Regions from separate parts of the Shewanella sp. BJSY2023SW001 genome, predicted to be linked through region 2. Evidence: predicted binding sites of a transcription regulator. Region 2 holds the regulator's gene; the other holds the start of a gene.
What was found. The regulator LexA, encoded in region 2, represses DNA repair genes until DNA is damaged. The targets are predictions, from matches to a motif close to TACTGTATNNNNATACAGTA.
Positions count from the first base shown of each region.

Region 1: recG (ATP-dependent DNA helicase RecG) is a predicted target of LexA. The motif match lies at 1,392-1,411, and genes of this name have one in related genera.

Region 1 is NZ_JBKORF010000042.1:43,380-47,613, forward strand. It holds gene ACMHXH_RS09950 (nuclear transport factor 2 family protein) at 1-188, shown strand, start outside; gene ACMHXH_RS09955 (hypothetical protein) at 234-839, shown strand; gene ACMHXH_RS09960 (YrhK family protein) at 1,016-1,255, shown strand; gene recG (ATP-dependent DNA helicase RecG) at 1,428-3,503, shown strand; gene ACMHXH_RS09970 (DUF3014 domain-containing protein) at 3,692-4,234, shown strand, end outside.
Region 2 is NZ_JBKORF010000076.1:22,517-26,750, forward strand. It holds gene plsB (glycerol-3-phosphate 1-O-acyltransferase PlsB) at 1-1,966, opposite strand, end outside; gene lexA (transcriptional repressor LexA) at 2,229-2,849, shown strand; gene ACMHXH_RS17010 (cell division inhibitor SulA) at 2,846-3,337, shown strand; partial or broken gene coxB (cytochrome c oxidase subunit II) at 3,808-4,234, shown strand, end outside.

The sequences.
Region 1 (4,234 bases), on a different contig from region 2:
CTCGGATAGACACTCTAACCGAAGAGATACGACTGCATCAGGGGACTGCGATAGTGTCGGCGGAGGTGAATATTCAAGGCAGCTATGCCAAAGCACCGACCAACGGCCGTTTTCGCTTTACCCGGGTTTGGCTGCACAGGGCAAGCGGCTGGCAACTGATAGCGGCTCACTCGAGCCTACTGGCTTGAGCACTGAGTTTTACGACAAACTACTGATTTCATGGCGACCATTTTATGACCAAAAACCCACAACAGGCCAGGCTCTGCCAATATCAGCAGCATATGCTGATGACAGAGCTCGAGGCTGAGCCGGGCAAGTTGAAACTCATCTGGCGCAGCAGGCAAACGCAACTGAAATACGCGCTTTGGGGACTATTATTGATGCTTGCCGGAATACTGGGAGTACTCGTCTTGGACCCCGCCAGACAGGACACTTGGTTTACGGCTGCCATCATAGCCATAGTGCTGGGGCTCAGCGGTATCATCATGGGCCTGAACCTCTACCGCCAGCTCAAACCCGTAACTTTGGATCTGCAACAAGGCTGCGTCTTCCGGGGCGGGAAAAGCAAGCCTCTCAGTCAACTCTGCCGCATAAAGGTGCAACGCAATACCTATAACGAAAGATCCAGAAGTCACATGCTTGAACACCTGACTGACGAAGAGCTCATAAGTGTCAGCGTGGTACTCTGTTTTTCTGAGCGTGAGCGACTCGGTTTTGGCCTGTTCAAACCTCAAAAGCAGGCCACAGACAAAGCCAGAGCCTACGCACAAACACTCGCCGAACTGATAGGCTTTAACGGTGAAATAACCGTTAGCCAGGGTTCAGGCCTGGGCCGTTAAGTTACGCTACTCTTTTGCCAAGCCTGCCGAATCCAAGATGCAAGTTGTTAACTTAATCTTATGGTTATGTAGATATATTTATTCTCATTAAAACAAATAATTAGGGAATTAGATTTGCACTCGGAAGGTAGCAGCGTTAAGGTATCGCGGCAAATCATAACTACCAAGAAGGAACCATGATCGACAGTAAGCAGCGATATTTTGCCGAGCAAGATATCAAAGCCCCCGCCACCCCTCTTCCCAAACACGCCTTGTTCAATACCCTAAGCGACCTAATAGTCGCGCTCTGTTTTCTACTGGGCAGCTTCTTTTTTCTCACTGACGTTCACACCCTTATCGGCGCCTGGCTGTTTGTAATAGGCAGCGTTCAGCTACTGATAAAGCCCTTGGTCACCCTGTTGAACTGGTGGCACTGACAGATTAATCCGTCACAAATATATCAGGGCTTTTGCCATACACCCGCCCACCCAGGCAGAAGCCCTGCCGCCATTGCACCACACTTTACCCGGCCGATAAAAGCAACGCATTGCCAAGGGCTATTTCTCTGATAGTATATGTATAAATTCACAGTAATCCGGTGCTAAAGGTTTGCAGAGACTGGATCTTATTGCTATCACCGAGCTTAAAGGCGTAGCCGCTAAAATGGCTGAGAAACTGCACAAGCTCGGAATCAACACGGTACAGGATCTGCTGTTCCACCTGCCGCTGCGCTATGAAGACAGAACCCGCATCTACCCCATAGCCAGCCTCACACCCGGCAGCTACGGCACCATAGAAGCCGAAATCCAATCCAGCCAGATCATCAATGGCCGCAAGCGCATGTTGATCTGCAATGTCCGTGATGACAGCGGCACCATGACCCTGAGGTTCTTCAATTTCTCTGCCGCCCAGCGCAATGCCATGCAACAAGGGCTAACCATTAGAGCCTATGGCGAAGTGCGCCGAGGTAACCACCAGGCCGAGATCATTCATCCGGATTACAAGATACTCAAGGGCGACGAACCGCCCAACCTCAACGACACCCTGACGCCCATCTATCCCACCACTGAAGGGCTCAAGCAGGCCAGTTGGATGAAATTGACCGAGCAGGCTCTAAGCCTGTTGCAGGACGATGGACTGCAAGAGTTGCTGCCCGAGGCGCTGCGCCCCAATCAGCAAAGTCTGGCCCAGGCGGTGCGCACCCTGCATAGGCCCCCGGCAGATGTCGATATCTATCGCTTGGAACAGGGGCAACACCCGGCGCAGCAACGCCTGGTACAGGAAGAACTGCTGGCGCATAACCTGTCTATGCTCAAGCTCAGAGAGCGAAGCAATCATGACAAAGCTGTGCCTTTGCCCGCCACCGGCGCTTTGCTCAATCCCTTCCTCGCCGCCTTACCCTTTAAACCTACGGGGGCGCAGCAGCGAGTGGTGGCAGATATCGGCCGTGATATTGAAAAGCCACAACCCATGATGCGCCTGGTTCAGGGCGATGTCGGCTCGGGCAAGACCCTGGTGGCCGCCATGGCGGCGCTGCAGGCGATAGAAAACGGTTATCAGGTGGCCATGATGGCGCCCACTGAGCTGTTGGCCGAGCAACATGCGATTAATTTCAGCCAATGGCTGGAGCCATTGGGGCTCAAGGTCGGTTGGCTGGCGGGTAAGCTCAAAGGCAAAGCCAGAGCCCAGTCGCTGGAGGATATCGCCTCCGGCAGTGCCCACATGGTGATAGGCACCCACGCCATCTTTCAAGAGCAGGTACAGTTTCACAAGCTGGCGTTGATCATCATAGATGAGCAACACAGATTCGGCGTGCATCAGCGCCTGGGGCTGAGAGAGAAAGGCATCAGCCAGGGTTTTCATCCCCACCAGTTGATCATGACGGCGACCCCTATTCCTCGCACCCTGGCGATGACAGCCTATGCGGATTTGGATACCTCCATCATTGACGAGTTGCCGCCGGGGCGTACCCCGGTCACCACAGTGGCCATCAGTGACAGTCGGCGTCAGGAGGTAATCGACAGGGTACGTCAGGCGGCGCTCAATGACGGTCGCCAGGCCTACTGGGTCTGCACCCTTATCGAGGAATCCGAAGTGCTCGAATGCCAGGCAGCCGAAGACACCTGTGAAGAACTGCGTGCCGCCCTGCCGGAGCTGAGCATAGGCCTGGTACATGGCCGTATGAAGAGCGCCGAAAAACAACAAGTCATGGACAGCTTCAAACGCGGCGAGCTCAAGTTGTTGGTGGCCACCACTGTCATTGAAGTGGGGGTCGATGTGCCCAACGCCAGTCTGATGATCATCGAGAACCCGGAACGGCTGGGGCTGGCGCAGTTGCACCAGTTGCGCGGCCGGGTCGGTCGCGGCGCCGTGGCCAGCCACTGCGTCCTGCTGTACAAGGCACCGCTGTCACACACGGCTACCAAACGGCTTGGGGTATTGCGTCAGAGCAACGACGGCTTTGTGATTGCCCAAAAAGATCTGGAGATCCGCGGCCCGGGTGAGGTGCTGGGCACCCGCCAGACAGGTATAGCCGATATGAAAGTGGCCGATTTGGTCAGGGATCAGGCGCTTATTCCCCACATCCAGAAACTGGCCCGTCATGTGATGAGCCAGGCACCGGAGAATGTCGATGCCATCATTCAGCGCTGGCTGGGCGACCGGCAGCAATATGTTCAGGCCTAGTGCGCTAAAAACGTCACAAAATTGCCGAGAGTTCAGCCGGGGTTCAAGTCAGCCACCACAGGATCTGCTCTACTGGCAATATTTCACAAATAAATCTTGCTGCTAAATGGCCGAAAGCTGGACAAGATGGCCAATATTTGCAGAATGGGAGAAGCGCTGCCTCACAGGTATCAATGAAAGGAAATCCAATGCAAGTCAATCAAGAAGATAGAATCGCGCCGCAGGAAAAGTCCTCTGGCAACAGTGGCATTGTTATCATCCTGCTAGTGTTGGTATTGCTGATTGCAGGAGGAGCCTACTACTATTTCAGCGGCGAACAAGAGCCGCAGCAAACAGCAGAACCCACCCAGGTTGAACTCCCTGAACCCGCGCCCAGCGAACCGCTGCCAACCCAGGTTCAGGTGCCTGAACCTGAAACCATGCCCGAGCCTGAACCTGAAGTGGTTCAGCCCGAAGTCGAGCCGGAACAACCCCTGCCTTCACTGGCCGAAAGTGATGAGTATGTTCATGAAAAGGCCGTGGCCATGGCCGATGGTATGAAGATAGAGCCACTGCTGGTTGAACAAGATCTGGTACGCCAGTTCGTGGTGTTTGTCGATAATCTGGCCCAAGGTGAACTGGCTCGTAAAACCAGTCCGATGAAAGGCCCGAGCGACACCTTCACTGTATCTGAAATTGCCAACAAGACTTATCTGGATCCGGATAGCTACCACAGATACGACCTTTACGCT
Region 2 (4,234 bases):
GCTCGGCCTGCAGCAAAGGGTAGAAATCCTCAAGCACCGCTTGCATCCGAGATCGGCAGCACTGCTCTTGACGCACCAGGCAGCTGGCCAGCAAAGAAGGCACCATAAATAGGTGAATGATGTTGTTGCGATAGTAAGTCATGGTTACCGCAATCGACTCGTCGATTGAGATGATATCGCCCAGTTCATCTTCCTGAACCGTAAACTTATTCAGCTCCAGACCTTGTTGCAGCAATTGCTTACCGTCACCTTCGGCCACCGAGATGTACTGGGTGTAAGGCACTTCCTTGAGCAGATCCAAATACAAGTCCAACTGACGTTCCAACTGGTTTCGTTCCAGCGCATTCTGCTCTGAGGACAATAGTACCAAGCTGGTGAGGGTCACTGCGCTGGCAGCAGCAGCATCGTTGATATGAGTCATGACCCGATTGGCCAGAGTATTGACAGCCGGAGTCAACCAGCTGGGTTTCTGCTCGGGATCGGCTGCCACCTCTTCGCGCCAGTTAGGTGCCGCCTCACTGAGGAAATTCTGCAGCGTCACGGGCTCACCAAAGTTTACATAACCCTGACCAAAATTACCCAACTTACGCAAGGCGCCAACCACTTGCCAGACAGATTCTTTTTGCTTCTTCTTGCCGCTGAGTTCTTTGTGATAAGTGGCCACTTCCATAACGTGGTCATAGCCCAGGTACACAGGCACCAAAGTCACTGGTCGCTCAATACCCCGCAACACAGAGTTGACCGTCATCGCCAGCATCCCAGTCTTGGGCGACAACAACCGCCCGGTACGGGAGCGGCCACCTTCGGTGAAGTACTCAACCGAATAGCCTTTGGCAAACAGCTGATCCAGATACTCACGGAACACTGCAGTATAGAGTTTATTACCGTTGAAACTGCGGCGGATAAAGAAGGCACCACCACGGCGGAATATAGGCCCGGCAGGCCAGAAGTTCAGGTTGATACCGGCGGCGATATGAGGCGGAACCATACCCTGAAAATAGAGAATATAGGAGAGCAGCAAATAATCCATATGACTGCGATGGCAAGGTACATAAACTATCTCATGTCCATCATGATGCAGCTGGCGTATCTGCTCGGCGCCCTTGATGTTGATCCCCTTGTAGAGCTTGTTCCATAACCAGGTGAGGATCCGCTGGGCAATACGCACCAGGCTGTCTGAATAGTGGGCAGCAATCTCATCGAGATATTCCTCCGCCATTTCCCTGGCCCTGGCCTCGGGGATCTTCTTGGCTGCGGCTTCCTCTTTTATAGCCTTTTTAAGGGTTTCTGAACGCAACAGTTCATTAAACAGCGCTTGACGGTTGGGCAGTAATGGCCCGGTCATCACCTTACGCTGACGGCGGAAATGTACCCTGGCCACTCGCGCCAACTTATGGGCAATAGCTTTATCGGTTCCATGTTCATCGGCCATCAGCCGCAGCGAGACCGCATTGGAAAACTGCACAAAGTTGTCTCGCCCCAGGAACAAGATCATTAGAAACTTGCGCAACCAAGTGGGGTTTTCCCGCTCAAATACGGCGGCGCGCATGCTGTCATCTTCCTTACCCGGAGTTCGGCCCCAATAGAGACTCACCGGCACCAATTGAATATCCAGTTGTGGATTGGTCTGATGCAAATGAAGCAAAGAGGTGAAACAGCTGAGAAAAGGTTTATTGCCCTTGCGCTTGCCGAACAGGGGCTTTGCACCTTCCAGGCAGACGACTCTGGGAACGGTAATATCATCAACCTTGAGCGTCTCATAAGGGCAAGGCAAACCAAACTTACGGGTGACTTCCGCCAACGCCGCGATATCACTGACAGACTCCGTCTTCATCACGTAGGCCATCGGCTTGGCGAGATCCAGGTTCAAATCGGCGAAAGGATCCTGAGGCACCACAGTGGTATGCACCAGCTTGCTTTGGAGCCAGCGAAGTGATTTAAACCAGAATGAATCTTGTTTGGACATGTTTTTCAGTGTCTGAGCCACAATCAATAGCCCAATAGAATACCAGAACTTCCTGAATCTTAGCTAGGGAAGGTGCGAACCGGTCCCGGCAGCTCCTCTGGCAAATTCCTTGAACTCCACATAATTCGTAAGCCTGACTGTCCAAATCTGCCACAGGTTAAAACATTTACCCTCCCCTAAACGTTTCAATTTTGGTTAATACTTGCGCTGATCAAAATACTGTATATACTGACAGGTACTGTATGAAAAAACAGGAATCACCATGAGACCACTGACACCGCGCCAGGCACAGATTCTGGAATTGATTAAACGCAATATAGCCGACACCGGCATGCCGCCAACCCGGGCTGAAATTGCTACCCGGTTAGGCTTCAAGAGTGCCAATGCCGCAGAGGAACACCTCAAGGCACTGGCAAAGAAAGGCTGTATTGAGATCATGCCAGGCACCTCTCGTGGTATTCGCTTGTCACATGATGAACAAGCGGAGTCAGAAGCAGGTCTGCCCTTAATAGGCCAGGTCGCTGCCGGGGAACCCATACTGGCACAGGAGCATGTTGAGCAGTATTACCAGGTCGACCCTGGCATGTTCCATCCCTGCGCCGACTTCCTACTGCGGGTACGCGGCGACAGCATGAAGAACATAGGCATTCTCGAAGGTGATCTCCTGGCGGTTCACAAGGTACAAGAAGCCCGTAACGGTCAAGTCGTGGTGGCCAGGGTTGAAGACGATGTAACAGTGAAGCGTTTTGAAAAGAAAGGTAATGTGGTTTATCTACATGCCGAGAACGAGGCTTACTCCCCAATCAAAGTCGACCTGACTTTCCAGCCATTGACCATTGAAGGACTGGCGGTAGGCATAATACGCAATGGAGACTGGCTATGAGCATAATGACGGGCAACGCCCCAAGACACCCGGGCCTGTGGACAGACACCAGTATTGCCGGCAATCAGCCTTGGCAACATACCGGCATCTCCAGCTTGGCCAGCCATAGCCAGGGACGTCAGGAATTATTACGCCTCTGCCCTCAATTGGCGCAATTGAGTCAACAGGGACGCTGGATAGTCTTGATTAACGCCCCTGCCAACATAGGTTACAAGGAAACCTTAGCAAGGGCCGGTGTCAGAATGGATAGAGTTCTCTTGGTGCGCACCAAGGATGAAATCGAAGCCCTGTGGGCAACGGAAAGAGCCTTGACCAACGGCACCTCCAGTGCAGTGATCAGTTGGATAAACAGCCTGGATGCCCGTGATAACCGTCGATTGCAGCTGGTTGCCCGTAACGCCAGAGCCATGGGAATAGTGCTGGAAACAGGACGGCAGGCGAAAGAGATGGATAACCGCCTCAACGAACTTACCCGCTCCATCCATTAATTGTATGAATAAAGGCCATTCCTGGGATGGCCTTTATTCTGTGCCTTTTGGGTGCAATACCTTTCCTTGTAAATCGACGCAAAGCCGCGCTGGTCAGCCCCTCACGCAGAATTCACCTCTAGATTAACAGACGCTTTTCTTTCATACAGTTAGAAAATATCGTGATCTTGATCAAAATTTAATCTACAAGTAATGTAAGAACAACGATTGTGTTATCTCCATGCAATTCGTCGTAGGTTGAACGTCCCATTTCGCTTTATAGCGAGTAAGGCCGTCGCCGGAAATGCTGAGTATATTCAGCGGTAAGTGCAACAGTGGTTACCACCTGTATACCTAGATCTAAGTGAAACCGCCGCCGCACTTTGAAGTCATCGTTGCTTTTTTGGGAACTGAAGAGTTTGCATAGAGCAAAGACTTACTGTGTGACTCTTCTTTGTAGTTGCGAATGCAATTGACAGAGGAGATGTCTTGTGAAGCAATGGCTGTGTGTTTTGCTGACCTTGTTGTGCGTCAGCTTGTTGTCTCCAGGTGCTCAGGCAGATATGCCCTTGAATATGACTCAAGGGGTAACTGAGATCAGTGGCAAGGTGTATCACCTGCACATGATCATTCTTTATATCTGCTGCGCCATAGGTTTGGTCGTATTCGGCGTGATGATCTACGCCATGATCAACCATAGAAAATCCAAAGGGGCAGTCGCGTCCCAATTCCATGAAAGTACCAAGGTAGAAATTGCCTGGACGCTTATCCCCTTCTTAATCCTTATCCTGATGGCAATCCCCGCAACCAAGACGCTGATTGCCATGGAGGATCCCAGTGATGCCGACCTGACGGTCAAGATCACCGGCTCGCAATGGAAATGGCACTACAGCTATTTCGGCGAAGACATCGACTTCT